One region of the Paenibacillus sp. JZ16 genome, then DNA from elsewhere that is predicted to be linked to it. Evidence: riboswitches for the same ligand, from Rfam matches in the RefSeq annotation. Region 1 holds a riboswitch; each other region holds the start of a gene.
What was found. A riboswitch is a leader RNA that binds a small molecule or an ion and turns the genes downstream of it on or off. The one in region 1 is predicted to bind cyclic di-GMP.

Region 2: another riboswitch for cyclic di-GMP. It lies ahead of BJP58_RS19400 (DUF8202 domain-containing protein); the one in region 1 lies ahead of BJP58_RS11575 (GTP cyclohydrolase II).
Region 3: another riboswitch for cyclic di-GMP. It lies ahead of BJP58_RS04110 (non-ribosomal peptide synthetase); the one in region 1 lies ahead of BJP58_RS11575 (GTP cyclohydrolase II).

What each region holds. Positions count from the first base shown of each region.
Region 1 covers NZ_CP017659.1:2,554,614-2,565,023, reverse strand. The annotation lists gene BJP58_RS11610 (TetR/AcrR family transcriptional regulator) at 165-746, shown strand; gene BJP58_RS11605 (GNAT family N-acetyltransferase) at 893-1,396, shown strand; gene BJP58_RS11600 (autorepressor SdpR family transcription factor) at 1,624-1,908, shown strand; gene BJP58_RS11595 (SdpI family protein) at 1,892-2,530, shown strand; gene BJP58_RS11590 (glycoside hydrolase family 43 protein) at 2,702-3,685, opposite strand; gene BJP58_RS11585 (nitroreductase family protein) at 3,812-4,444, opposite strand; gene BJP58_RS11580 (aminotransferase-like domain-containing protein) at 4,623-5,969, shown strand; cyclic di-GMP riboswitch class I at 6,132-6,225, shown strand; gene BJP58_RS11575 (GTP cyclohydrolase II) at 6,413-7,162, shown strand; gene ribD (bifunctional diaminohydroxyphosphoribosylaminopyrimidine deaminase/5-amino-6-(5-phosphoribosylamino)uracil reductase RibD) at 7,180-8,334, shown strand; gene BJP58_RS11565 (winged helix-turn-helix transcriptional regulator) at 8,634-9,008, shown strand; gene BJP58_RS11560 (SDR family oxidoreductase) at 9,081-10,157, opposite strand.
Region 2 covers NZ_CP017659.1:4,267,974-4,278,383, reverse strand. The annotation lists gene BJP58_RS19405 (CehA/McbA family metallohydrolase) at 1-6,067, shown strand, start outside; cyclic di-GMP riboswitch class I at 6,682-6,769, shown strand; gene BJP58_RS19400 (DUF8202 domain-containing protein) at 7,012-10,410, shown strand, end outside.
Region 3 covers NZ_CP017659.1:931,091-941,500, reverse strand. The annotation lists gene BJP58_RS04130 (glycosyltransferase family 4 protein) at 1-695, shown strand, start outside; gene BJP58_RS04125 (hypothetical protein) at 717-917, shown strand; gene BJP58_RS04120 (methyltransferase domain-containing protein) at 925-1,485, shown strand; gene BJP58_RS33850 (hypothetical protein) at 1,613-1,741, opposite strand; gene BJP58_RS04115 (hypothetical protein) at 1,925-4,747, shown strand; cyclic di-GMP riboswitch class I at 5,322-5,416, shown strand; gene BJP58_RS04110 (non-ribosomal peptide synthetase) at 5,622-7,781, shown strand; gene BJP58_RS04105 (AraC family transcriptional regulator) at 8,186-10,410, shown strand, end outside.

The DNA.
Region 1 (10,410 bases):
GGATTTTCTAATATATATCAGCAATATACAGGAAATCGGTGTTTGACAAAAGCATCCGAACATCATAAACTTAATTATACTGATTGGTAATGAAAGTGGTTCTTTACTCCTTTGGTGATCATGAAGTTTTCCTTAAAATCAAATGTAACGAGAGGTAATTCAATATGGGACGAGTCCGCGAATTTGATGAAGAGAAAGTATTAGATGCAGCGATGCAGTTATTTTGGGAGAAGGGATATGAGGCTACCTCATTAAGCGATTTGACTTCCAGAATGGGCATTCAACGGCCCAGTATATACTCAGCCTTTGGAGACAAGAAGGAGCTGTTCGAAACAGCTCTGCGCAAATACACGATGTCACATGCTTCCGAGGCGCGGGCCAGGCTGCAAAACCATCGATCGGTCAGGGAGGCGTTTCGGGCTTTTTTTGAAAATGTGGTTGATAAGGAATATTCCGAAAGCAGCAGCCGAGGGTGCTTTTGTATCAATACGATGGTCGAGCTTGCGCCTCATGATGAGAAATTTGAAATTCTGACAAGGGAGCATCAGATGTACTTGGCGGTCATATTTCAAGAAACCATTGAACGAGGCATACAATCGGGCGAGCTTGCGATCGGGACAGACGCGAAAGCATTATCCCAAGCGCTGATCGTATCGCTGATTGGGTTGACCGTCATGTTGAAATCCCGTCCGGAGCGCTCATTCGTAACGAATACGATAGAGGTGACTCTTACATTGCTTGAATAAAAGGGTATCTGTAATGGAACCTTTAAAGGTATTATCCCACCCAAGTAATTCGTGGGATGACGTTGAGTTTCATGTTTACATGTTGTTGCAGCCGTCCAAGCATAGTAAAATGTTCTAAAAAAACAATAGTAGGTGCATCGATGAATATGAACATACGGACAGGACGAATAGAGGAGCTTCAAGAAATCATGGCTTTGATAGCCCGCTGTGTTGCGGTCATGCAGGCTGGAGGCAGCGATCAATGGGATGATCAGTATCCGAACCGAGAGGTCATTGGTGAGGATTTGCAGCGAGGAACGTTGTTTGCAGCTGAGGGCGAAGGCCGCATCTTAGGGATCATCGTCCTTGACGAATCCCAGGATGAGCAGTATGAGACCATTAACTGGAAGCAGATGAAAGGGCCTCATTTAATGATGCATCGGCTTGCTGTCGATCCGGAAGCCCAAGGACAGGGAGTTGCGCGAAAACTGATAGCCTTCTCCGAGGAATATGCCCTGCGAGAGGGCTACACGAGTCTACGATTGGATACCTATGCCAAGAACACGGCTGCGCTCAAGCTGTATCAAGGCTTAGGTTATGACTTGCGGGGAGAAGTGAATTTCCCAGGGAGAGCGGCAAGCTTTCCGGTATTTGAGAAGGTGCTTGGATAAACAGGCCGTGAAGCAAGCCTGCTATGGATCAGCGCGTAATGCGGGTCCGTGGCGGGTTTTTGTTGTTTATAGGAAATCTACGATTACTATCATGGCGATGGGGCTTGTCGGGATGCCCATTTCACTTTCTATTTAGAATTTTTTCAAAATAGGTATTGCAATTGGATGCAGGGATAAGCGATAATGTATTTAGATGAAATTCTAAATAGAAATATGGGTGATGCACATTGGGGTTTCCGGAAACATTCAAGGCGTTATCTGATCCGGTGAGACGGGACATCCTGGTTATGCTCAAGCGCGGCAAAATGTCAGCCGGAGAGATCGGTCAACATTTCGATATGACCGGGGCGACCATTTCGTATCATCTGTCGCAGCTGAAGAAGGCCGGACTGATATTTGAAACAAAATATAAAAATTATATTTACTATGAGATCAACGTGTCCGTCTTCGAAGAAATCATGCTGTGGTTTTCACAATTTAACGGGGGGAAACAAGATGAGGAAAAAGAATAGTTCGATGCTGGTTATAACAACGCTGATATGTTTATTGCCGATTATTTTATCGATGACGCTGTATAACCAATTGCCTGAGCAGGTGGCTGTTCACTGGGACGCGGCGGGCAATCCTGATAATTATGTGTCGAAGGCGGTTGCGGCGTTTGTGCTTCCGTTGATTACAGCGGTTATTAACGTCATAGTCAATGTAGCGCTTAACAACGATCCAAAGAAAATGAACGCTGCCCCGGTTTTAAGAACGATGGGTCTATGGCTCATCCCCGCGCTGTCTCTCATTCTCATGCCGATCACGCTGTTCAAGGCCATGGGGGCCGAGCTGCCGATCCAGACGATTGCACCGGCTCTCGTGGGCATGCTGCTCGTGGTCACCGGAAATTATTTGCCGAAGAGCAAACAGAACTATACGGTGGGCATCAAGCTGCCTTGGACGCTGAACAGCCAGAATAATTGGAATAAAACGCATCGTTTTGCGGGATACCTGTGGATGGCAGGCGGAGCGTTCATGATCCTGACGGCGTTTCTGAAGATGAACCTTGCCGTCGCAATCGTTCCTGTCATTATATTGATTGTGGCGGCTCCGGCGATTTACTCTTTCTCTTTGTTTAAAAAGGGCGTGTAACGGGCGGGGCTGCAACACATAAACGTCCTGAACGGCCAGCAAGCTGACTCCATGAACGATGGGGCAGCTTGTTTTATTATACGGCAGAGCGCGAGTTTATCCGTATCGGGAACAGAAAATGAAATGAAAAAGCTGGACTCCATACTCTTGGAATCCAGCCTTCCCCGTGCCTTATTTGTCGTACGGATGAATCGTCTGAATGGTGCCGTCCTCATTGTAGGTCAGCTCGGTAAACTTGACGCTGCGTTTGTTGTCCGCTCCGCCGGAAAGGGAGCTGTCATGGTAGAAGAGGTACCATTTATCCTGGAACTGAACGATGGAGTGATGGGTCGTCCAGCCGATTACGGGGGTTAGAATCGTGCCCTTGAACTCGAAAGGCCCCGTTGGACTTTGACTCGTGCCGTAGACGATTTTGTGCGTTGAGCCGGTGGAATAAGAAAGATAGTAGGTTCCGTTGTATTTATGGACCCAAGGTCCTTCAAAATATCTCCGCTCTTCATCCCCTGCAACAATCGGGTTGCCTTTGTCATCGACGATGGATATTTCTTGGGGCGCCTCTTTGAAAGTGAGCATGTCATCGCTCAGCTCAGCGACCCGCGGTCCGATGGCAGGCGCGTCTGCGGGAGGCCCTTCCGCATCCGGAATGTGCGATCCAGTCTGCCATTGTTCCAGCTGTCCACCCCAGAGGCCGCCGAAGTATATATAGGCACGGTTGTCGTCATCCACGAATACGGCGGGGTCGATGCTGTAGCTGCCCGGGATGTAATGAGGCTCCGGTTTAAAGGGGCCGTAAGGCGACGAGCTTGTTGCTACGCCAAGACGGAAAATATCGTCATGATCCCTGGCAGGGAAGTATAAATAGTAAGTGTCGTTCTTGAAGGCAGCATCCGGTGCCCACATTTGCTTCTTCGCCCATGGCACATCCTTCACATGAAGAGCTTCGCCATGGTCCACGCAGGGAGCATCCACATTCTCCATCGAGAGAACATGGTAGTCTTCCATGTCATACTGGTCGCCGTTATCATTGGACGTGTTCTCATGATCCAGGTCATGGGATGGATAAATATAAATTTTACCCTCGAATACGTGGGCGGATGGGTCTGCAGTATAGATATGGGTTACGATCGGTTCGTTAGGCTGTACGGGCTTGTTCATTACGGTTCCTCCTTGGATCATCACTTTGTAAGCGCTTGTATTCATTTTATCAGACGTGTTCCTCTCCAAAAACCTAATAAAATTAGGTTTTTCACCTAAAAATATTAGATCTTTTTGGATTGAGCATTAGAAGTGATTCCAAAAGACCGTCTCTTCTAGGGGTAAACGGGTTGAAGGATGAGCCGGTACGGACTTCTTACCGATCGCAACCAGCATAACGGGGATCAAATGGCGCGGAACCCCGAATGCTTCAATAAAAAGGCTTGAGTTGTATCCGCCCATCGGGCATGAATCAAGACCGCGCGCCCTTGCAGCCAGCATGAGCTGCATGGCGGCCATGGAGGCGCTCCGTATCGCTTCTTCCCGGGCAAGTTCAGGCGCATTGGTGTAGGAATTCATTATTTGCCGGACCAGATTCGTTTTGACCTCCTCTGGCATGAATCCTGCCTGAACCGCTTGGTCATATATCGCTTCAGCATGTTGATGGGCCCGCAGGTTTCCCAAAACCGCGATAATAGCGGAGGCTTCTACGATTTGCCTTTGTCCATATGCGATGGGTAACAATTTGTCTTTGGTGGCCTTATCTGTAATGGCAAGATACGTCCAATGCTGCAGATTCCAGGCAGAAGGTGCGGTACTCGCAATCTCTAGCATTTCTTTAATCTCATCATGACTGAGGTTGTGTTGGGGATCAAAATGTTTAACCGCTTGACGTTCACGTACAGTAGTTAAAAAATCGGCATGCGAAATGGATGGCATGTGAATCAGCTCCCTATCGTAGTTATCTTCATTCTTAAGGCCGGGAAGGTGTTCCCAACACAGCGAACGGTTACTTGAATATAGGATAATGATGGGTTCGAAACCATACCCTATTTTGACAACTGTATCGATACAGTGTTGAGATCCTGTATAATAAGAGTCGCGAGGGGGCGGGGTAATGAAAAAATATTTATCCATTCTTACCGATATGGAATCGAAAATTCAGGAAGGCCAATATCGTTCAGGGCAGAAGCTTCCTTCCGTTCGAAGTGCGGCACAATCCTACGGGTGCAGCATTAGTACGGTGATTCGTGCTTATACTGAGCTTGAGAAACGGCACGCCATTTATTCGGTTTCGCAAAGCGGTTATTATGTAGTCCAGAAAGATGGGGATTCGAATAACATGGATAAGAGTTTGATTGATTTTGCGTCGGCTTCTCCGGACGTGAACGTATTCCCGTATCTGGATTTTCAGCATTGCCTGAACAAGGCGATTGATACCTATAAATATGAGCTGTTTACCTATGGTGATCCGCAAGGAATGGAGAAACTGCGCCGCACCCTGGTCTCCCATTTGGCAGGAGCTCAAGTGTTCACTTCCGCGGAGAGGATTATGATTACGGCAGGCGCCCAGCAGGCGCTTGAGATTTTGACAAAAATGCCGTTTCCCGGCGGAAAGTCCGTCATTCTGGTCGAACAGCCCAGCTACAATAATTATTTGCAGCTGTTGGAAAGTGAAGGAGTGCCCGTTATCGGAATCACCCGCACGGCAGCGGGGATCGACCTGAAGGCTCTGGAGGAGCAATTTCGATCCGGACATATTAAATTTTTCTATACGATGTCGAGATACCATAATCCGCTGGGCAACACCTACACCGCAGAGCAGAGAAAGGCCATTGCTAACCTGGCGGCGAAATATGATGTTTATATCGTGGAAGACGATTATATGGCTGATCTAGGCGAGGAACGGGGATATGATCCCATCTATGCCTACAACCGAACATCGCATGTGGTGTATTTGAAGAGCTTCTCGAAGATTATTTTCCCAGGATTGCGCCTGGGAGCCGTCGTCCTGCCGGAACGTTTGCTCGATACGTTCCGTGCTTTTAAAAGTTATGGGGATACGTCGCTGCTGTCCCAAGCGGCGCTTGAAATTTATATTAGCAACGGAATGTATGAACGGCATAAACAGAAGATTTACAGCCAGTATGAAACCCGAATGCAAGCCCTGAATGCGGCTGTGCAGCGATACGAGGGAGCCGGATGGATTGAAGCCGTGCCTGGCGACGGCGGCATATATAAGCTGTTTAAGCTGCCGCAGACCGTTAACCTGGAGCGGTTGATCAGGCGGCTGAAAGAGCGGAACATTCATGTGGTGTCCGGCAAGCTGTTCTATCTATCTAACAACCTTATGCGCGAGAAGTTTATACGTATCAGCATTTCCAGAGCACGATTGGATCAGATTGAGGAAGGGGTTCAAGCGATCGTTGAGGAAGTGAAGCGGGAAGAAGGCAATCTATGGTGATTCTTTCGGGTCATGTTTATATTTAGGTTGCATTTCATAAAAATGTATTTTATATTCATCTGGTAGTTATATGATAAAAAGCTATTACTTTCGATTGTTTCCGATATGGTGTGTTCTTCCATATTCGGCAATGATCGCGGATTTATTTTATGAAATGACATCGTACGATAATGGCAAACCCACTGAAAAGTGGCGACGCAAAGCTATAGGGGCTAAGGCGGATCACTCGTATCCGCTATGCTAGCCAGTTACCGAATACGACGGAAAAGCCTCCGTCTATTCAGACAGGGGCTTTTTGTGTTTATTTTTAAAAAAATTCCATTTCCCAACCAAATTCTTTAAGGTTGGAGAAGTAGTAGCTGACGTAAAAACTGCCAACGTTTTCAAGGAGGGAAACAAACCAATCGATTGATCCCCATCTAAACCAACAAGGAGTTGTATTCATGATTATGGACCAGGTCAGGAAATTGCTAGCTAGTAAATTAACCATTCTTAAACAGCCGGAATGTCCCAACATCGGTCTTGTTGGTCCCGTTCGGCTCCCTGTGCAGTTGGAGGACCATGAGGCTGTATTTAAATGGTATACATGGTTAAATACAGGCAATTCATTTATGGATAAGAATGACATTCTGGAATCATTATCTCAGGCAGATCTCGCTTCACATCAGCAGTCTTCCGTACTAGTATATGGCGATTTTGCCAATGAGGAGCATGCCTTGATACGGATGCACAGCATTTGCCATACGGGAGACATCTTTGGAAGTAAACGATGCGATTGCGGCTACCAACTGCGGCAATCCATGCGCATGATCATTGAAAACGGTAGTGGAGCTCTCTTTTATTTGGCGAATCACGAGGGTCGCGGAATAGGGCTTTTCCCAAAATCGTTAGCTTATCTTTTGCAAGATGAGGGGTGCGATACTGTAGAGGCCAATCTAAGCCTTGGCTTTGCAGATGACCATCGATCTTATGATGAAGCCATACGTGTACTCCAAAGCTTGCGGCAAAAACCAGTCACCCTTATTACAAACAACCCTAGAAAGCTGCAGTCTTTGCGGGAAAAGGGACTTTTAACCGATCATCATAAATCCATTTGGGGAGATGTATCCGAGCATAATAATCGGTATTTGGCAACGAAGATCGAAAAATCGGGTCATATTTACGACTCTTTGGTGGAGACCGCTTTATTATGATGGGGAGTGTTAATCATATGAAATTAGACCAACAATTTATGAAGCTGGCATTGGATTTGGCAGGTACGGCCAGTGGGAAAACCAATCCGAACCCGGTCGTTGGCGCACTGATAGTCAAAGACGGACAAGTAGTCGGCGCAGGTGTTCATAGAAAGGCTGGGGAACCTCACGCAGAGGTGCACGCATTCCGGATGGCTGATGGGTATACCGAAGGCGCAACGCTCTATGTTACGCTGGAACCAAGCCCTCAATCCTCTCCTTGCATAGAATTAGTCTTAAATTCGGGAGTCGCAAGAGTTGTCGTGGCGATGGAGGATCCGAATCCGAAGGTGGCCGGAAGAGGCATTCAATTATTGAGAGAGAATGGAATAGAAGTTGATGTGGGTGTATTGGGGAAGGAAGCCGAGTTACTTAATGAACGATTCGTGCACAATATGTCAAAACGACGGCCGTTTATCATTTCCCAGGTAGCCATGACGCTTGACGGAAAAATTGCCGCGTCAACGGGGCATTCTAAATGGGTTACATGTGATGAAACACAGCTTGTAGTACATAAATTAAGAAACAAAGTCGACGCCATATTAGTAGGAATTAATACGGTTTTGGCCGATGATCCGCTCCTTACGACCCGACTGCCGGAAGAAAGTGGGAAGAATCCCATACGGGTAATTTTAGATTCGAATTTGAGGTTGCCCGAAGATGCCAAAGTTACCGATTGTTCGGAAGCAATGACATGGGTAGTCACGAAGGAGGGGGCTGATCCGGGAAGAGTACACATGCTGCAGCAAAAAGGAATTGAAGTTCTGTTCGTTCCAGTGAACCGTTTCGGGCTGGACCTCCATGCATTATCGGATATGTTATATCAGCGAGGTGTTACCGACCTGCTGGTAGAAGGAGGCAGCGAAGTAAATGGATCATTCCTTCGAGCCAACCTTATTGATAAATGGATGATTTATATTGCTCCCAAAGTGTTGGGGGGACGGCAATCCTTCTCCCCCTATGGCGGCTCGGATTTGGAATTAATGGATGACGCGGTACGCGTAAAGATTCAATCTGTACAACAAATCGGTGAAGATATTTGCATTACCGCTTATCCGAATTACGATTATTCCATGTCTAAAAGTTCCTGCGTAACAGATAATCTTAATGAACTTTCCTTGAATAGTTATTAGTGAATAGACAAATAGAGTAAATGATATTATGGATGATAGAAACGGCAGTGGGATACCTAACTGCCGTTTTTTTTCTCATCCATATATTCGAATCTATAATCGACAGCTTATTCAAATTTTCCATCCAACTGGTTATCAGGTGCCCTGTTGATAGCATAAATCAGATGGTATATCTTTGTAAGAGACATTTTATGTAGAACTGCTGATAAATCGTATGAATACATGCTCTAAGCAAGGGGGAAAATGATATGCTTGTTGGAGAAGAAGGGTTCAGCATATCGAAAGGAAGATGAGTACGCATGGAAAATCCTAATAAAGTCTACAATACTGCGGTGGAAGCAACGCTGGAGGTCATTGGCGGGAAGTGGAAACCGGTCATTCTCTTTCATCTTACTTTCGGTAAAAGACGAAATAGCGAATTTTTAAGCCTGATTCCCCAGATCACGCAAAAAATGCTGACACAGCATCTGCGGGAGCTGGAGGAGGAGGGCGTTATCGTACGAAAAACGTACAATCAGGTTCCACCCAAGGTAGAGTATGAACTGAGCGAGTATGGCTGGAGCTTGAAGGAAATTCTCCATTTGATGTGCCGATGGGGCGATATTCATATCGAGCGAAAATACGGCGAATCCGCCATGGTGCTGGAGAAGCCTGCATTTGAGGATCGTCATTAACAGGTATGATAAATGAAGGAGCCGACTATTCCACGTATAGTCGGCTCTTTGTCATGCAGCTTGCGCGATAACTTAGGGAATGACTTTACGCCGCCGGAGCTCGTCAAAGATGTTCATGAACATGGCCTCTGTATCGACATACTCATGAAATCCGAAGCGGCGGGCCTTCGAACCGTCTGCAAAGAAATCATAATCCCATGAGAACACAAAATCACCGAACTTCCAGGAGGAAACCTCTTGATACGTGTGCTCCGCAAGTCCATGCTTCTCAACCATACGATTCCAGATCGGCTCTTTATCTGCCATGACAACTTCCAGATTCATCTGTAGAGGCGGTGCGGTTTCCATCTCAAAATACTGCGCAATCTTCGGCCATAACTCGTTCCAACGGAACAGATCCCCATTCGTGATGTTAAATGCTTGATTGGCGCATCGTTCATCGGTTGCGGCCCATACTGTAGCCTTCGCGAGCAGGTCGGCATCGGTCATCTCCAGCAGACTGTGATAGGCCCCCGGCTTACCTGGAAAACGCAGAGGTATGCCGAGCTCTTTCGAAATCGAGGCATAGACGGCAATGACCATCGCCAGATTCATCGGATTTCCAAGGGCGAAGCCGCTGACTACGGATGGACGCAGGGCTGACCAGGTCCAGGTTTTGCCTTGCTGCCGCTCCTCGAGGAAGTTCTGCTGATCGATATTGAATTCTGGCGGCATATGGTTTGCATCCGTCTCCCGTGCTGGCGTTTTGAATGGACCGAGATGAGCGCCGTATACCTTGTATCCCTGCATCAGGCTGACATGCTGCAGGTTGGCGGCAATGGGCTCGATAGCTTCCACAACATGAACGAGCATTGCCAGATTCGGGGCAACGAGCTCGGCCCAAGTTGGCCGGTCCTGATAGGCGGCATAGAAGATGTGCGTTACTTCCGATAAGTGACTTAATTTGGCGACCGTATCCTCGCGATCAAGCAAATCGGCCGATAGATAGCTTATACGTTTCGTGGATTCGCCGCCTCGGCGCGATACGCCGACGATATTCCAATCGGGAAGCGTCGCAAGGTATTCGATGAGGTTGCGGCCGATCACCCCGTTGGCCCCTACAACCAATGCCGTCTTTTGCGAATGATGTGAACGTTGATCTGTATTCATATATTCATCTCCTAACGTCATGTTCTTGATTAATGTCATTTTGCACGTTAGGGTTCGGCTTGGGAAGTACGCACTTTGAAGTGACCTAGTCACTTTTTGGTAATGTTTAAGCAATGCCAACAGGGATGACATGAGTTTAAATAACTTGCCGGATAAGAAACCCGTGGATTAACTTGATCTGGCAGAGCCTCATAAGACTTCTTGCTCGTGTGCGGGAAGGCTTTTTTCACCCTAATTGATGCTGTCTGTTCGT
Region 2 (10,410 bases), 1.7 Mb from region 1:
CCAAAGAAGAAGTCTGCCTTTTATTGTGATGGCTTGTTTTATAGCGGGGGTTATTAGTCTTTGTTACGGCATTAATGTATCCGCGTCTTCAGATAAAGAAGAAGGTGTTTCTCAAAAAGAGAGGGCTAAGTACTCAGGAGCTTCACTCTTCAAAGGTCACATGCATTCCCATACATCTCTCAGTGATGGGATATTGTTGCCCAATGATGCTTACGATTTTGTGAAGGCTAATACAGACTTTGATTTTTTTGCAGTGACTGAACACGACGTGACTTATGACATCAGTACGGGCAGTGATTTTATTACGAATGTTCAAGACTCTTATTCAAAAGAATACAAGCTGCTGCATGAGCAATCCGATGCTCACAATCGTGATAACGAATTTATTACGCTGCCTGGTACGGAGGTGACCTGGTATGATGAATCGGGTCATATCAACCTATTTAATGCCCCATGGTTTGCAAGAACACATGGAGTAGGCGCGGATGGCACTTGGGGCTGGAGCGACATCAAATATGATTTGCCAACCTTTTACGCAAGACTTGCCCAAGATCCTCATGCGATTGCTCAGTTTAATCATCCACGCTTGTCAGGCAATTGGAGTTTCAATGAATTTAAACATTATAACCGAGACGTTGACAGAAACCTTAATATGATCGAATACAAATCCTCCAATGATTTTGCAGTCTATACCAAGGCATTAGATCAAGGCTGGCATGTTTCTCCTGTGTTTGGCGGAGACGAGCACAAAGGAAATTGGGGGATGGTTCAGCCCCATGTGACCGGTATGTGGGGAGATAACCTTACAAGAGAAGGTCTTTACGAGGCGATGCGAAACCATCGCACCTATGTATCATTTGATCGGAACCTAGAAATGGCAGTTTCCGCAAAAGGTCAGATGATGGGGGCGATCCTTCCGGCCGATACAAAAGAAATCAATCTTTTCGTACGCATGAATGACCCTGATGCTAACGATGTTTTGGATAAAGTCGTTATTTACAAAAACAGCGGAGAAGTTCTCAAGGAGTACCGCAGCATTGCCAGTAATAAATTTGAAAAGGAAGTAACCTTAGCAACTAAAGATGGGGATTATTTCATCGTTAGAGCTTTTCAAGCAGACGGTGAAGAAGCTGTAAGTGCCCCAATTTGGATTGGTGATGAAACGAGGGGCACGGTGCACGCGCCTGAAATTACGGTACATGGGCAATATCCGGACACCATTAAGCTTGGGGACCAAGTAGAAGTGCTGGGCGCTTCGGCGACGGATCATCGCGGTCAATCTTTATCGGTGGAAGCCATCGTTTTAAATGATAAAGGAGAAGTAGCCGTTCTAAATCAGCATTTCAAGGTCGATATGTATGGAGACTATTTCATTAAGTATGTAGCGACCGACGCTCAAGGAAATACGCGTGTTGAACTTATTCGATTGCTTGTTGATCAACAAAATCTGGACGCTGATAACATTTTAAATGAATTCCAACCCATTGTTAATGTTGGTGAGAATGAACGTGAAGTAGGAGTAAATCTAGTAACGGATAAGGCGTTAGAAACGTCGTATGTTCAGTATAAACCGGAGTCAGTGGCAACATGGGACGATGCTGAAGTGGTACAAGCGGAAGTCTCTTATTTTCAAGCCGCCTATGGTGATACGTATGACAAGAGTAACTATCGCGTTCTTGCAGCCCATGAAGCGAAGGTAACTGATCTCGACTTAGGGACTACGTATGACTATCGGTATGGGATGTCACCGACTGGACCTTGGAGCAGCAGTTATAGCTTCAGGACCGCGCCAGCTTCAGAGGAAGCCGTTATGTATGTGATGGGGGATCTTGGAGTTCCGGATCGAAATCCGGAAAGCTTCCAGCTCTTTAAAAATATGCTAGACGTTTTGCAGGAGAAAAATTCAAACGGACAGACGGTGATCCAAGTAGGAGACTTGGTCGAGAACGGCGGCAATATGTATGCTTGGGATGATGTGTTTAACCATATTTACAACCATGATATGGGGCTGGTTTCTGCTCACATTGTCGGGGACCGTGAACGTGCGACAGAGCGGAAGCTCGTGCCGTTCTCCGGGTTTTTCAACCTGCCGAAGAACGGTGAAGGCAGTTACCGGGAAACGAATTATTCGTTTGATTATGGCGATATGCACGTCGCTGTTCTGAATTCCGTGCTGGATTTTGACAAGCAGCTGTCATGGCTGGAAAAAGATTTGCGGGCAACGGACAAGAAGTGGAAAATCGTTATGGGGCATTATCCTTATTATGGCGGTCAATCCGGCGATGAGACCGGTATGGACATGATGAGAGTGAAATTGTCTCAAGCATTTGAACGCCTTGGCGTTAGTTTGTATATTGGTGGTCATGATCATGTGTATAAACGGACAACCATACGAGATGGTGTAAAGGATATATCGGAAGAAGCGATGAATTTAGGAACAACTTTTGTGACCGTTGGTTCATCAGGTCCAACGTTCTTTGATAACAAATCATTTGACTGGGATCATATCGTTTATGATGAAAATAAGCAGACGGGTGTTATTTTAGAATCAAACGATCAATCGCTCACCTTGAAAGCTTACAACAGCGACGGTGTTGAGATTGATTCATTTACGATTAAACAACCTGCTAATTATTTGGAATTAACGAGCGCAATTGTGGAAAATAACGTCTTGAAGGGCGTTGGGGTCTTGAATTACCCGAGCTCGCGTGAACGTGTCACCGTGATCGGGGAAAAGCGGGATCATACAGGTGAACAGCTGTTGGAAACAGTTATTCAAGAAGCAACGCTAGAACATCTCGGACGAGAACAAATCATCTTATTTGATAACCCTCTTGCATTTGGCGATGAACATACGATCGTCGTAAGATTGGTTAATAATCCAATCGATCAAGAGCCGTTAACAGACCCGTTCATAGCGAAAGAAGGAATGCTGGGCGATGGTTCGGAAGGCAATCCATATCAAATCAAAAGTGCCAGTGGACTTTATAAAATGCATGAATTCCCGGACAAACATTTTATTTTAGACCGGGACATTGATGGGAAGGGCGTGTTTTTCGAAGCGATTGGCGCAAATGGCGCTCCATTTACGGGTACGTTTGATGGGCAAGGGCATACGATTACAGACGTTATGATCTCCTCAGGCGGCGCAGGTCTCTTTGCCATTAATGAAGGAATTATTCGAAATGTAGGAATCATCCATGCAGACATTGATGTTCGCCGGAGCAATGTTGGAATCCTGGTGGATCAGAATGATGGAATCGTGGAATATGCCTACAGTACCGGAGCTATTCGAGGCAATTCTACAGTTGGCGGTCTTGTGGGCTACTCAAACGGTATCGTTAGAAACAGTTATTCAACAGCTCGAGTTAATGCACGGGGCAAGCAAGCCGGCGGCATGATCGGGATTACGAATCGGGGGAGTATAACCGAACAGGTCTATGCCATGGGAGCCGTAATAGCAGAAGAATCCAATGCTGGCGGCATCAGCGGATACGGTTATAACAATACGGTCATTCAAAATAGTATGGCATTAAATCCATCGATTGTTACAGGTACGGCATCGAATCGAATTGTCGGCAGAGTGTTAGCTGGGGATAAGGCAACTTTAGTCAATAATTACGCCGATGAAAATATGTTTGTTAGCAGTGAGAACGTTACGGTCCCTGATCCAAACAATGAAAAAGGACAGGGGGTGGGTGCAGAAGCATTCACGAAGCCAGCTTTTTTCATGGAGACCCTTGGTTGGGACTTTGATTCGATCTGGATCTGGAATGAAGATGCCAAGCGTCCATTACTGCAAAGTAATTTGGAACAAATTAACGAAAACCATATTCCAAAGCCGAAGCTTGATCGGAATGAAGATGGGTACTACATCATCCGTTCGGTTAGTGAATTAAAGACCATTTCAGAATTTCCAAATGAAAATTATATATTGGAAAACGATCTTGATTTTGAAGGGCAGCTTTTTGATCCCCTATTTAAGGGGACGCCTTTCCTTGGCATATTTGATGGAAATAATAAATCCTTAACCAATTTCAAATCAGAAAATGGCGGCTTATTTCATCTCAATGGCGGAACGATTAAAAACATAGCCATGGTTAATGCACGCGTTACTGGCGGAAGTAATATCGGTATACTCGTTAACACGAACAACGGAACGGTAGAGAATAGTTATGTAACGGGCTCAATCGAAGGCTCCAGCACCGTGGGCGGTCTGGCGGGCTATTCCAATGGCATCGTGCGAAACAGCTATTCTACAGCAGATGTAACGGCCCAGTTGAACCAGGCTGGCGGCTTGATCGGCATTACAAACTCAGGCAGTTTAACGGAAAACGTGTATGCATCTGGAGCCGTTCGGGCGCTTAGAAGTAATGCAGGCGGAGTGACTGGCTACGGCTATAATGATACGGTTGTTAAAAACGTGATTGCTCTCAATCCTTCAGTCGTAACGCCGACGATGGCGAACCGTGTGGTGGGACGAGTGCTTGCGGGGCATACCGCAACGCTTGAGAATAATTATGCGTTTGATGGCATGATGGTGGATGTAGAAGGCGAAAGTATTGCCGCTGCTGACAACAGAAAAGGTTTAGGGCTATCCCAGCAACAGGTTGAAGATTCCAATACGTATATCCATATATTGAAATGGGATTTTGAGTCGGTTTGGATGTGGAATGATGCTTTAAAGCGTCCGGTTTTGAACAGTAATCCCGAAGAGGCAAGCGAGCCTGTCGTGCCTTTAGAAAGAAATGAAGCAGGTTATTACAGAATCAAATCCATTGCTGATTTGAACGTTATGGAAAACTTCCCGGCGGAAAAGTATATGTTGGACCATGATATGGATTACGCCGGACAACCGGCTGAGTCGCTTTTTAAAGTGGTTTCGTTCACCGGTGTTTTGGATGGCGACGGGAAGAAAATAGTTAATTTTCATTCTTCGAGCGGCGGCTTATTCCATCTTAATGGCGGAGTGATTAAAAATATAGCCATGATCGATGCCAGCGTCACTGGCGGAAGCAGAATAGGCATACTCGTCAACACGAACAATGGCGAGGTAGAGAATAGCCTCTCAACAGGCTCTATTACAGGCTCCAGCACAGTCGGCGGTCTAGTAGGCTATTCTAATGGTATCGTAAGAAACAGCTATTCAACCGCGGATGTAACCGCTCAGGTAAGTCAGGCCGGCGGCCTAATCGGAATTACGAACTCGGGCAGCCTAACAGAAAACGTGTATGCGTCTGGAACCGTTCGAGCGATGACGAGCAATGCGGGCGGAGTGACTGGATACGGATACAATGATACAGTCGTCAGAAATGTCATTGCCCTGGGCCCTTCGGTTACGGCGCCAACGATGGCAAACCGGGTGATGGGACGAGTTCTTGCGGGACACACCGCTACGCTCGAAAATAATTATGCATTTGACGGCATGATAGTGAATAAAGAAGGTGTAGCTGAAGGAGCATTAACAACCCTTAAAGGATTAGGCCTATCTGAAACTGAAATAAAGACTCCATCTACCTATACAGACAGATTAGGGTGGGACTTTAACACGATTTGGAGATGGGACGGTATGGCTAAACGACCTGTATTACAATCGGTATCAGCAGGCGACAATGACGAACCGGTTACACTGACTGAGATTGAGCTCGAGGGGCCGGTTGTACTGGTCGTTGGAGAGAATGCCCAAACGGTGACTACCGCAGTGTACAGCGATGGAAGCCGTGAAAAGGTGGAGGCAAACGTCATCTATACAAGCAGTGATCCAACTATAGCGGAGATCAGCGCTAGCGGTGTAGTAACGGTGAAATCGGAAGGAACCGTACTCATCAAGGCAGAGTATGAGGGCTTGATTGCATCCTATGAGCTAACCTTGACTCAGAAGCAAATCGAGATGGAGGGGGTCACCCAAGGCGTGGATGCAGAAGCCGCGCTTCCGTTCACATCTTCGGCCTTTGTCGGAATGGGGGAGTGGTGGATTGCGAACCGGATGCCGCACCCTCCTGGACGCCCTGAAGGGGCGGTCGTTTCAAGCGATAACGAGCTTCTCGTATCCGTGTCGAAGACATAATGAAATAGAGGCTGCTCCACCTGTGAAGTGACCCTAAATGGTTAGATATCATAGGTATTGGGCAGTTTAATGAAATGAGTCCGGTAATTATGCCGGGCTCATTTTCTTTATATGTCCGCAAGTGATTTATATTGGTCGATAAACCTGGCCGGTTCCGGTTCCAACCGTATTTATGGTGTTGGATCAGAACCCTGCTATAAGTAAAGAAAAGTTTGTCGGTCGCTTACATTTAAAGAAATTTTATCGGAATAGCTGCCCCTTTTATACCACAGAAAAGGGTCAGTCTACTGGCATTACAGCTTCATTTTGTTAGTATTCATCTTTCAAGTCCCTGGCTTGTAAAGTTTTTGTATAGAAGTGAATGATACAATTCGCGAGGGTAGAGAACCCTCAGGTGAAGATACTTTTTGCATACTTAAGACTCTATCTATAACAAGCATATTCAGGATATGTTCAGAATTGCCACATATAATGTCAAAAGAAGCTACCAAAGCACTATATTAGACATAATTTGATAAAATACAACAAACATAAGACCTGAGTACCTTGTATTTTTATGAAAAAAGAATCAAAATTTAAGTAGTTTTGTTACCAAGTATTACATAATAAAGCTCGTACGATAAGAGCAAACCTGTTGAAAAGCGGGGACGCAAAGCTATAGGGGCTAATGGTTCTATTGACCTATGCCAGCCAGCTGCCGAAAACGACGGAAACCTCCGTCTATTGGCGTTCGCCTTTGGAAGGAGTTTTTTTATTTTAGTCATTCTATTGAAGGAGTCCGATGCTGTGAACGACTGGCAGTAAGCCTCTTACAGGTTTTCTGAGTCGAATACTAGCTCTTATGACCCTGACATAGCAGTTGAAAAAGTAGTGAAAAAGAGGTGGAAATGGGCCGTCACTACGGTGAAAATGGAAAACTTCACACAAGAAAGGAATGGATCTAAATGCTAAGCAACAACATTAATTTGCGGAAAATTGGAGTTATGTTTCTGATTTTTACCCTTGTCTTCACGGGACTTGGGGTAAGCTCAGGAATGCCAGTCAGCTATGCTGCTTCTTCGGAAGTTTATGTATCCAGCGGTGGTGATGACCAAAACGATGGAATAACTGAGTCGACTCCGTTCGCTTCCCTGCAGAAAGCCTATAAAGAGGTTAATGACGGGGGAACGATATACCTCCTGGACGACGTTATACTGAAGGATGGCGTTGATGTAATTGTTGCAATAAATGAAGCCAAGCATGTTACGATTGCCACTGCCCCTAATGCCAATAACACCGTGATGATTAAACGTGGCAAGCCAAGCGGCAAAGTACTCTTTCAACTAACTAATATGAGCCAGATAACATTAAGTAATATTATCATTGACGGCAACTCCGAGGAAATGGGAGGGGCGATCGATGGAAGATTATTTAATGTCTATGGTGGTTCAAAACTGATTATTGGAGAAGGTGCTGTTTTACAAAACAGTTTTTCACAACATCAAGGAAGTGCGATATACACCAGAGACGCCGGTTCTATTGTAGAAATGAATGATGGAGAAATTAAAGGCAATAAACGTTCTTTGATTGGTGCGGCAATTTTTGTCGATCCTGGAGCACAATTTATTATGACCGGTGGCCACATTACAAATAATATCGGCGGAGGCGTTGAGTCTCGCGGCGGTGAGATCGTCCTTTCGGGTGAAGCCAATATCACCGGGAATACATTTAACGGAAAAGAAGTAAACGTTAACCTGGCAAATTATAAAGCTCTAATTCTAAACGGTGCATTTACGGGGAAGGCAGGCGTTACCACCCAGAGCATGACATCGGGAACACAATTTGGACGTGTAACAGAAGAAGGTATGGGCAGTGTCGAGAATTTGATTGCCGACTCTGGCTCTCTTCTTGCAAGTTATGATGCAAATAAGAATTTGGTATGGCGAGCATTCAAGAATGACTTGAGCAAACCGAGTACCGACGGCGAGGTAATGGGGAAAAAGCCGACGCTGACCGGGGTAACAGAACCTTTTGCGAATGTAAAGATTGAAATCGTTAGTGCAGCAGACCAGTCTATCATCGTTTCTGAAGAGGTAACCGCTGATGAGAACGGGAACTGGGAGTTTCCAGTTGCTAATGCCTTGACTATAGGTGCATATACGATCAATGTTACAGCTAATAAAAATAATACACAGTCGGGGACTGTGACTAGACAATTTGAAGTTTTATCGGATGTTTACGTATCCAGTGGAGGCAGTGACACCTCAGGTGATGGAACCCGAAACCATCCTTACGCAACATTGTACAAAGCCTATCAAGAGGTGAATGACGGGGGAACGATATATGTCTTGGACAATATCGATTTGTCGGTCGATGGCAACTTAAAGTACCTTCATCTTAATGAAGAAAAGAGTGTTACGATCTCTACGGCTTCTGGCGTAAATACCGCTGTGATTCAGCGTGGCTCGACAAAGGGTGCGGCAACCGGTGAGCCGGGAGCAGATAAAGACACACTTATTTATCTTGAGAAGGGCCAGCTTACATTAAATAATATTATCATTGATGCCAAGGGTAATGTAGGTTCCTTCACTGGAAGAATAATGAATGTCTACAATAATTCAAAGCTGATTATTGAAGAAGGGACTATTTTACGTAACAGTTATTCCGAATTTGGAGGAAGCGCAATATATATCAGACATAATACCGTAGGATCGAAACCGGTTGTAGAAATGAAAGGTGGAGAAATTCGCGGTAATAAATTGACTAAAGACTCAGGTACGGTATTGATTGCTGAAGATGCGACGTTCACTATGACTGGAGGTACAATCACTGACAATAGTGGTGGTGGAGTTAGTACCAACACGAATACGTCTAAGTTCAATCTTTCTGGTACAGCACAGATAACGGGGAATAGAGGAGTGAACCAACAAACTGAGCTAAACGTTAATTTACAAGGTAGTACGTTCCTTACTCTATCCGATGATTTTACCGGAGAAGCGGGTATTACCGCGGTAGCACGTATGAATGTAGGAAATAAGTTTGGGGAAGCAGCGAGAGCTGGCTTGACAGGGTTGGAGAATCTCTATTCCGATAACGGCCAACTTTTTGCAAGTTATGGTGTAGGTAATAATAACTTGGTATGGAAAGAGAAAGCGGTAACTACAACTGCTCCTGGCGGGGTGGGAGTAAATGATGGATTGATATCATGGGTAGATGTAGGCAAGAGCGCTAAGCCTGAGAATGGCCAGGTTACCGAGTTACAAGATTTGGCCATTAATGAAATATGGGACCGAAATGAAACCGACAGAATTATTCCATATAGCGCTAATGCTGTGAACTATAATCCCGCTATTCAGGTGACTTCGGCTACTACCTATTTCAAAAAAGCTTCTGTAGGTACTACACAGGACACAGAACGGGAAGTGTTCTCAGTTCAAGCAAGTAGCAATTTTGGTGGATTTCCTTGGGACTTAGGCGGTAAATATGGCGCGTCTTCTGCATATGGGAATGGAACCGGGAATCTGATTCGCACCTATTTTGGATCCGATTCGTCTAAAGAAATTGATGTCACAGGATATGACTTGAAGAAGACACGAGTTATGAATATATGGAGTGCAGTAGACTCTGGGAATCCTAATAAAGATCAATGGTCTTTTGCTTTAGATGGAAAACAGTTATATCCAATTAACGGTACTGGAGATGAACATAAAGTTAATTTTACTCTTGCTGCTGGTGGTAAAGTATACATCGGTGCAGGTCACTATAGCCGGTTTAACGGCTCCATCTCCGAAGTAATTGTATTCAACAAAAAATTAAGTGAGACTGAGCGCCATAAGGTTAACAGCTACCTCGCCTTAAAGTATGGTCTGACTTTGAAAGATGCAAATGGCCAACTGATCGATTATGTCACGAGTAATCATGATGCAGGGCAAACATCTACGATGTGGACTGCAGCTAATAATCAAGGCTATGGTAACCGTATCACCGGAATCGGGCGTGACGATATGGGGGCATTGAATCAGAAACAATCGAAGTCTCAAGATAACGGCGCCAACGTAACGATTTCATTAGGAGATACGGTAGCAAATTCTAATGAAGAGAATGCCGGAAAAATTGCTAACGACAAATCATTTTTTGTTTTTAGCGATAATGGGGCTGGGACGGAGTTCATTAGTCCAATCGATAAAGGCAATGAAAGTCTAAAGCATACTGCGCGCATTCACAAAGTGGAGAAGACCAACTGGGCAGACAAAGAGGCAGTAACAGGGTTACCTGTTCAGATTACATTGCAAGTAGATAAAGTAGAAACAGCTGAACAATGGCCTTTATATTTAGTTGTCAGTGCAGACAATCAATTCGATTAT
Region 3 (10,410 bases), 1.6 Mb from region 1:
CCGAATGGCTTAAAGAAGTGATGGTCCATCAATTTAGGGCTCCTTCCGATCGAATTGTCCTTATTCCTTACGCCCTCGACATCCCTTTTTTTCAAAGCAGCATGCGTAAGGTTTCCGGAAATCCGATCATGAAGCCCAAGGATAAAACCGTGATCATCAGCACATCGCGTCTTAGCTACGAGAAGGGGATTCACGTCTTGTTGAATGCCTTGTGCAGGCTGCACGTGGACCGCCAGGATTGGGAATGCTGGTTGGTCGGAGACGGTGATAAACGATATGAATACGAGGAGTTATGTCGCCAGATGGGTATTCAGTCGGCGGTTCGTTTCCTCGGAAGCCGGGAGGACGTCCCCTATTTGCTGAGTCAGGCCGAAATTTTCGCAATGCCCAGTTTGATGGAAACCCTGTCCTACTCCGTTATGGAAGCTCAGTTAGCAGGTCTGCCCATCGTATCATCCAGTGCAGGCGGATTAAAAGAAGCGGTACGGCATAATGTTGACGGATTGCTGTCTCCTCCGGGAGACGCGCATGTACTTTATCTGCATTTGGGTCAGCTGCTGTCGGATCCTTCCTTCCGGCGCAGGCTTGGGGACAATGCGCTGGAGTGGGCCTTAAAAAACCGGTCACTTCATACGATGATCAAACATTTGACAGGGGTTTATTCGGAGCAGTTGTCTCTAAAAAAACAATCCTAATTTAAAAAGGCGGTGTTTGTTATGAACATGCATCACGTTCCCGGGGATAGATACAACGGGTTGTTTTTAACCCAGCTTTCCCAGCCGCATATAGTTGTCAACCGACAGGTATGGGATCAGATTGCCGCCAAACTTCCTCAAGAGTACGCCATTCCAGATTTTCGCATCATCAATCTCATGATGAATGATGAACCATCGCCTCAACGAGAAGTGGGGTGGTAAGAACAATATGGGGACATCCAATTGGCAAAATATTTCGTATTGCGTGGAACTGCTCCGGCAGATATCGCCGTCCTCGGTACTTGATGTCGGCGTTGGATTTGGCCGCTGGGGCATGTTATGCCGCGAATTCCTCGATGTGTGGTCAGGGCGGGTATTTCGTAAGGATTGGAAGGTAAGGGTGGAGGGAATTGAAATATTCCCCAAAAACATTGACCGTTACCATGCGTATTTCTACGATAAAATTCACATCGCTGATGCTTTTGAATTTATTCCGTCAACTTCGCCCGGAGAATATGACGTCATGATTATGGGCGATGTTCTGGAGCATTTCGATAAGGATAAGGCGCTTACCCTGTTGAATGCCAGCATTGCTAGAGGCAAGCACGTTCTGCTTAACATTCCCATCGGATCGGAATGGCCGCAAGGCACGGTGTACGGCAATGAATTCGAGACCCACCGCAGCATCTGGACTACCGAGGAGCTTGATGCTTTCCCCGTTAAAGCCAAAAGGCATTTTAAAGACTATATTAACCGGGATTTTTCAACGTATTTATTTTCTTCGGAGTGATAAGGGTTTCGATGGAATAACAAATGTTTGCATTAGGCATTCATTTCCATCAACAGGCGTAGAGACAATAATGGTTGGGGTGTCCAGCAAATGCAGCAGCCGGGGTTATTCCCGGCTGTTTTTGTATTCAATTCATGACGGCACCAGGGACGGAGCCGACTGGCGTTAGACCATGAACGGCTGCCAACCGTATTTTGACGCTGCTGTCGGTCAGGCTCAGCTCGACCGCTGCCGCCAGAGCATATCCATATTGCAATCAGAAGCAGGAACCACCATGATAACATGTCTAAATCTCATAAGGGACTAGTGAGTCCACATGTTATTTACATGTATTTTACTTGTATACAAATAAAGGGATATGATAAGATGAGATCGTATTGAAAGCGTTTACTAAATGTGAAAAAAATTTATTCGTAAAGGGGAGAGTTTAGTGAGAAGAATGTGGAAGAGTCGGATTGCCGCAGTCCTAACGGTCATCATGATGTTCGCAATTATCCCGTGGGCCATGCCGATCACGTATGCCGCAGATGAAGAATTGACCAACGTTATGATCAACGGCGGCTTCGAGGATTCTGAAGTAAATGGACGTTTGCCGGGCTGGCAGCCCGATGAAGACAGAGCTGCCATTACCGTAAGTGAGTCCGTGTACGCAGATGGGAAACGAAGTCTTCAGGTGGAACGCCTGTCGCCCGATGCAGGCTCCGGAGCGGTCAGCGATGCATACGCCGTCCAGCCATTCGGCAATGTCATCATGACAGCAAGTGTGCTCTCGGATGAAGGTCAAGGCGGCAAAGCAGACCTCAGGTTTTATGATGCAGACGGAAAGCTTGTCTCCATGGTGAGCGGCCTGGTCGATGAACCATCGGTCCAATGGCAGAGTTTAAGAGTGGCTGCTGCGGCACCTAAAAATGCTGCAGAGGTCAAAGTCGCCTTCAAGTTTAATGGCGATCAAACCGGCAGGTATTTCGTTGACAGCGTCACATTGCAAACGCATGCGTCCTCACCGTACTTAACGAATTTGGGACCGCAATCGTCGAGTCTAACCCTGATGACGGCAGCCTTCGGTAAAGACAAGAATGGTCAGGATGCTTTGTTTACGGTCGCACAGGGTGATCCGGCACAATTCATCGTAATGGATGTTGCTTCGAAAGAAGTGAAATCCACTCATCCACTGGTTGCGCTTGACGGAAGCAACGTATCGGCAGCTTGGGCGATTGTGACAGCCTCCGACGGAAAGGTATACATCGGCAGTACGCCGAACGGGACGTTGTTTCAATATGATCCGGCAGAGGATACGTTGCGGACGATCGGCAAACCGGTTCCTACCGATACCGTGATCTGGACGCTTGTAGCCGGGGAAGATGGCAAAGTGTATGGCGGAACAGGATATTCCCAATCGCTGTTTGAATATGATCCCGCATCCGACCAGACCAGAATCCTTAAATCCTTCAAGACTTCTTCGAAAGAGTCTCATATCCGAAGCCTTGCTTACGATTCCGATCGTCAAGTGATCTATGTGGGGGGAGCCGATGTCGCCAAGCTTTATCAATACGATCTCGCAAGCGGAACATCCACCGCGCTTCATCCGCCTGAATTTAACGGCATGACTTCGGTTTATGATCTCCGGTATGCAGGGGGCAAACTTTTCGTGCGCGTGGATCCAGGACCCGTTATGTGTGTCTATGATCCCGATACCTCCAGCTGGATCGTAAATAAAAATACGGCCTATAATGCCCGGGGATTCTCACCAATATCGCCAGACGGCAAAACGGTGTTCTACACCTATTATGAGACTCTCCCGGGAGGCGGGCAGCAGTGGTCGCTTTATTCGTATGATGTGAATACGGGGGTTTACGGCTCGCTGGGCGTGGATGTCAAAGGAGCAGGCGTCGCTTTTGGTTATGTTCAGCTGGATCAGGCAAAGTATCCGGGCTGGACCTTGGTCGGATTGGCCGGAAATAGCGGCAGGGCATTTTATTACAATCTGGAAACCGGTTTGATTGAGACGCCGGAGCTTCCGTTTCCGGCACAGTTTGTGGAATTGTTTAATATCGGGAAGAGCACAGACGGGCAGATTCTGTCTTCGGGCTTCATTTCAGGCGGGGGAATGGGAATTTACTCGCCGACCCGTAACGAGACCAAGCATTATCCTCAAATCGGTCAAGTCGAAGGGTTCGGTTCATTGAACGGAAAGATGTATCTCGGCGTTTATCCTAGAGCGACCCTCTTTGAATACGATCCAGCCAAACCTTGGAACCGGACGGACCCATCAGAACCGAATAACCCGCTGCGGCTTGGTCAGTTGGGTTCGGAGCAAGACCGGCCCGTAGCCATGCTCGGGGTCGAGGAAGAAAACCTGTTATACATCGGTTCCTATCCAATTGCAGGCAAAACAGGCGGGGCACTTACCGTCTACAATCCTGTTACCGGAAAGTTTGATGTGAAGCGCGACATTATATCCGGTCATTCGATCAATTCGTTGCTTTACCAAAATGGAAAGCTGTTTATGGCCACCGGCGCGATGACCGGCGGAGAGGGGAAACTTGCCATTTACGATACAGCATCAGGCCGAGTAGAGCTGGAACAGGTACCTGTTCCGGGCAAAAAAGCAGTAACCTCTTTGATATGGGGCCCGGACGGTAACATATGGGGAATGGCGCTGGGGGCTCTGTTCATCTATGATACGGAACGCCAAGAGATTATTTACAGTGAGGATATGTTTCCTACAGCAGATTATGCACACAGCAATCCTCGATTGACCATTGGAACGGACGGCAATGTGTACGGTACCATTTATACGGGATATGTTGCTGACCATACTTATACGAGCAAGATGTTTAAGATTGACACAGCAAGCAAATCGCTGTCCATCTTGTTGGAGAGCAATGCGGAAAAGCTGGCGCAGGACGACTTTGGCAACTTCTATTTCAAATATGGCAGCGAGCTGATGAAGTATAGCGACCCGAATCTGGTCATGCCGCTGGACAAAGTACAGCTCGAGGCTGAATCGCTCCAGCTTCACCCCGGAGATGAGGTCGGTTATTCCTACGAAGTCTTCCTTGAGAGAGGAAGAACGACTAAGGAGTTATCCGGCGCTCACATTGAGTATTTGAGCAGCCGTCCGGATAAGGCGGTGATCGACCCCAAAGGAAAGATTATCGCCAAGCATCCGGGGCAAGCCGAGTTGTCGATTCGAATTACATTGAACGGGGTAACAGTTGAATCCAATAAAATCAAGGTGAAAATAACCGGACCTTTTTAAAACTGTTCATGACATATAGCAATATGAGGCCGTTGTCCTGGACAACGGCTCTTTATTTTATTATCCAGTGATCCATTAGACCGGGAACTTGAAGGATGGAATTACCAAGTGGGTTGAACTTATGAAAGTTTTCTGATCGGAAGCGAAATGTCCTTACCAGTTATAGATGGTAATTTAGTCCTGTTTGACAGGAGGCAAAAGTTATTGGACTTGATGATTCCTGCTGTCGCAATTAGGTCAATGGATATAGGAGTGAAGTTAAAAAATAGAACTATTTTCTTGATCAGCCATCATCTAATATCCAAGTAATTACAGAAAATCGCAGCCTTTCTTTTGAACAGAATAGCTTTAATACATAGTTAAGTGAAGTGTAGTGAAGGCGAGGAGTGGAAAAAATTAGTAAAGATTAACTATCACGACCTAGTGTTTCATGAGGGTTATCAATATCATCAAAACCATTCTTGAAAGACAATATTGAACAAAAGACCTATCGATTTTCATTTGGAAACAAGATACAGTAATTGTAAATCGAATACATAATATAATCATGGTTTACAATTTAAATACTATTTTTGTACGACAATAGCAAACCCACCGAAAGGTGGCGACGCAAAGCTATAGGGGCTAATGTGGGATCTACTGCGACCGCAATGCCAGCCAGTTGCCGAATACAACGGGAAACCTCCGTTTTATTCATTATTTTGAATTGAAGAAAGGGGTTTTTTTGACGTTCCAAAAAACAACGGTGGCTTCGCTATAAAAAACTAGTTTGGGGTTGAAGGGGGACATTACTTGATCGCAGAATGCGAAGAGGATTTTTCTGTTCGTTAACAATCAGACATTAATGAATCGATTATCCGGGAGGTTGATGGTCATGGAACAAACGACTTGTGATGTATCAATTGACGAATTGCCGAGGGGGGGATGGGCCGACGATGAAGGAAACCAGGTTCGTTTTTCCCTTGATTTTGCAACGACCCGAAAACTCCATGAACTTGCGTTCAATTTCGGAATAACTGTGGATATGGCACTTATGGCTTGTTATGCGATCCTGCTTGCCAAATATACCGGCGAGGATGATCCTGTAATTGGGTATCTGTTGGAAAGACAGATGTTTCCTATACGTTACTCTCCTACTGTACATAAGCCATTAGGTAAGTTTCTGATAGAAGTCAAGCATACCACGATGCAAGCACTCGAAGATCGGAATATGCGAAAGAATTTGAGCGGCAACCCGTTCATCAAAGCGGCGTTTACTTGGCAAAACGCCAATGCCACTCCTTATGAATCCGATCAGCTGGGGACGTTTGAGCTTGCTTTGACGGCTTTTAAGAAGGAATTTATCATGATACACCTTGAATATTCGGCCCGCTCCTACAGAAAAGAAACGATCGAGCAGATGAGCGGCCACTTGAGCCGAATCGTGCATGAAGTAGTTGATTTCCCCGAGAAGGTGATTGCCGACATACGTATGATGTCGGAAGAAGAGGAGAGACAGATTCAGGCTTTCAGCGGATCTAAGACGGACTATCCTTCCAGCCAAACGGTCCATTACTTGTTTGAGGAACAGGTCCGTTTAACCCCCGATCGCCCGGCGGTCATGACCGAGGACCATCAGATGTCCTATCGGGAATTGAACGAACGCGCGAATCAGCTTGCAAAAGCACTGCAGGATCACGGCATTAAGCCGGAGAGCGTCGTTGGGATTGTCGCGGATCGGTCTGTCAATATGATTGTCGGGCTTACAGCCATATTGAAAGCTGGCGGCGCTTATATGCCCATCGAAGCCGATTTTCCGTGCGAAAGAATCGAATATATGCTCAAGGACAGTCGAGCGGGATTTTTACTGGCTCCTTCCAGTTGGAAGCCTGACATAGCATTTGAGGGAAAAGTAATTTATTGGGACAACGCGCAGCTAAGCCTTGACAGCTGTCCCCATACGATATCTGCAGCAACCTCGCAAAGTCTAGCCTATATCATCTATACTTCCGGATCAACGGGGACACCGAAAGGAGTCATGGTTGAGCATCGTAACATCGTAAGACTGGTCAAGAATACCAATTATTTCAACTTTTCCAAGGAGCATCGAATTTTGCAAACCGGTACAATAACATTCGATGCGTCGACCTTTGAAATTTGGGGATCCCTTTTGAACGGATCTACTTTGTATTTGATGAAGGACACGGACCTATTTGACCTTTACAAATTGAAGGAAACCATCATCGGCCACCGCATTACGGCTTGGTTTCTGACTACGGCTCAATTCCATAATCTGGACGAACAGGACCCAGACGCCTTTCGTACGTTAGACATCTTGCTAATCGGCGGAGAAGCGTTATCGCCGAAGCACGTAAATGCCGTAAGGAAGAGGTGCCCCGATCTGCGGATGATCCATATGTACGGTCCAACGGAAAACACGACGTTCTCCACTTACTTCCCGATCGAACGTGATTTCGAATCGACCATTCCAATTGGCAGACCAATATGCAATTCATCCGCTTATATTCTTGATAAACAGTTGAAGCTTCAGCCGTTCGGAGTAGTAGGAGAGCTTTGCGTCGGAGGAGACGGTATCGCGCGGGGGTATGTGAATCAGCTGGAATTGACAGAAGCCAAGTTTGTGGAACATCCGCTCCTCGGGGAAAGGTTATATCGAACGGGGGATTTGGCCCTGTGGCTGCCGGATGGCAATATCGAAATGATCGGGCGAATCGACGATCAAGTAAAGATCCGAGGGTATCGAGTGGAACCGGGAGAAATCGAGACCCGGCTATTGGAACACAACGCAATCTCGAAAGCCGCGGTAGCCGTCAAAGCAGACGGAAGTGGAAATCCGATAATATGTGCGTATTTTGTTGCGAAACAGGTGTTGTCCGAAACGGAAGTCAAGGCGTATTTAGCCCGGAATTTGCCTGAATATTTCCTGCCTTCACTTGTGGTGCAGATGGAAAGTTTGCCGCTTACCCCTAACGGGAAAGTCGATAAAAAAGCTCTGCCGGACCCTGATCTTCTTCGTCCGATGCTCGTCAACTGAGACGAACCGCTAAACGAAACGCAGCAAATGCTTAAAAAGATCTGGCTGTACAAGGATGTGGAGCAAATCGAGACCGCATTTGACCCGATCTATCGATGTTTATCGTCCAGTCATCACCAATGATGGATGGGAGCACACTAATTTGGGTAGGGAGCAAGGAAGGAAAAAATTGAACAAAACAGATAAAGTGAAGTCAAGGCTAAAGTATGATGACGGCAAGCAGTCACCCTAAAACAAAGGTTGACTGCTTTTTCTTTTGTGAGGAGTTTAAACTTGCTGCTCCTTCCGCCACTGTCGGATTATCATCAAAATTATTCTAAAGTTACTTCAACCGACAGGGGATTGCCCCCCGTTGTATAATTCATTAATACAAAAGCATGTCCACATTACATAGGGGCGGGGTTATGATGCGCAAATCATGGTTTAAACGACTACTATTGTCCTACATGCCGGTATTTATGATTGTCATCACGTTTATTTTCTTTGTTTTCTTTCAAATGTTCAGTGAGCAAAGCCGTCGCGAGGCGCTGAATGCCAATAAGACGCTGTCCCTACAGGCGATGCGGATCGTGGATACCTCGCTCAAAGTGATCGATAATATGATCGTCCTCGAGAGTATCAACAGCGAGTCTTTGAACAATTTTTTTAAAGCAAACTCAGGAAGTGATGCCTACATCAACATCAGGGCCGTGCAAAAGCTTAAGGAATTGATCAATTACTATCCTTTGATCGATTCCATTTACTTGGTGCGATATTCGGACGGATATGTGTTGAGTGATGCAACCAACGCTTATATCGGTTCATATCCTGACCGCAAATTTATCGAAGAATATCAGGTGTCGAAGACTCCAAAGTGGACCGGTGGGCGCAGTTTCGAGCAATTCAAAATGATTGGCGGTAAACAGGTGGTCAGTCTGGTGCGGGGATCGCCATACATGAAAAATAATCTCGGCATGATCGTGGTTAACGTTTCGGCGGATTCGCTGAAAAAATTGACGGAGAATATGTACGAATCCAAGGTCAGCTTCATCCAGGTTAAAGATGCTTCCGGTCAGCTGTTGTTCGGGAGTGAGGCGAAAGTTAAAGAATCCGAGCTCTTCTCGGAATATACCTCGGACTACACCGGTTGGAAATATGGAAGCGGTCTCATCAATGGCGGATATGTCAACACGATTTCAGAACTCTATAATCTGTGGTTTGTGATCGGACTCCTCATGATCGCCGCCGGATTCATCTGGATGATCTATGTGACTCGGCGCAATGCCAGACCGATCGAGCGGATCGCCGAGCGATTCAGCGACTATTCCCTGCCTGTAAGGGGCGCGGGCTTATGGAAAGGCAGTCCCGATGAGTTCGCATTTATTGAGTCGGCGTTCGATCATATCCTGGAGCAGTCCAGGCAATACCAGGAAAAATACCAGGAAGATCTTCATCTGCGGACAAGGTATCTGTTCCATCAGCTGATTGAGGGACAAACCGATATGAGTCTGGAAGAGTGGCAGGAGGAAGCCGCCATACTGAATTTACCCGAGCCGCTGGACCGGTTTAGGTTACTCATCATTGAAATGGACAACTACGGAGAGTTCTGCCGGAAGTATACGGCGAGTGATCAGAATCTGCTGAAATTCGTCCTCCGGAACGTGGTGAACGAGATTGCGATGAAGGAGAGTATTCGTTTGTGGTCGGAATGGACGTCGCCCTCCTGCCTTGCCGTCATTTACTTTGAGGGGGACGAGACAGAGGAGAGAGAGGGAGAAGCTTTATCCCGTTTTGGCGCGAAAATGCGGGGCTGGACCGAGCAAAATTTGAAATTTACCGTTACGATTGGAAGCGGCGAGGAGGTTTATCGGATCCAAGACCTGTCCAAGTCGTATAAAAGCGCAGCCCAAGCGCTTAAATACAAAATCGTACTCGGGGAAAACCGTCTGATTCGTTGCGAGGATATCGCCGGCACCAGCCATGCCGAAGTGTACGCTCACCTAGGAGAAATCAGCTCGATTATTCAATCCTACCGAATGCTGAACATAGGGTGGGAGGAGGCATATGAGGCATGGTTCGCACAGTTAAAGGGCAGCCTTCTTACCAATGAAGAGATATTTAACCTGATGAATTATTTACTGTACAACGTCGGCCGGGAGCTTTCGGACATGAATAAGGATGTCTACCGCGAGTGGTCCCAGGTACGGCTTCCCCTACTTACGGAAATGCTGGACCATGGCAGTTCACTGGAGCAGCTGCGGATTGAAATCAAGCAAGTCATGACCAGTTTGTTCGAATCCGTGGGTCAGCTACAAGAAGGCAGGCAGTACGCAGCGCTTATCCGGGAGATCTGCAAGCTGATCGAACAGGACTATGCCAACCCGGATTTGTCGCTGGAGATGCTCGGGGATCGTTTTCAGCTGAATCCCAAATATATAAGCAAGTTGTTCAAGGGACATACCGGACAGAGGTTCGTCGATTTTCTTATCCAGGTACGGATGCGTGAAGCAGTGAAGCTGTTGTTGGAGACGGATGCCTCTGTACAAGAGATTGCGGAGCGGGTTGGCTATACCCACGCCATCTCGTTAACGCGAGTATTTAAACGGATTATGGGAACGGCACCGGGCGAATACCGCAGCAATCAGCTCCG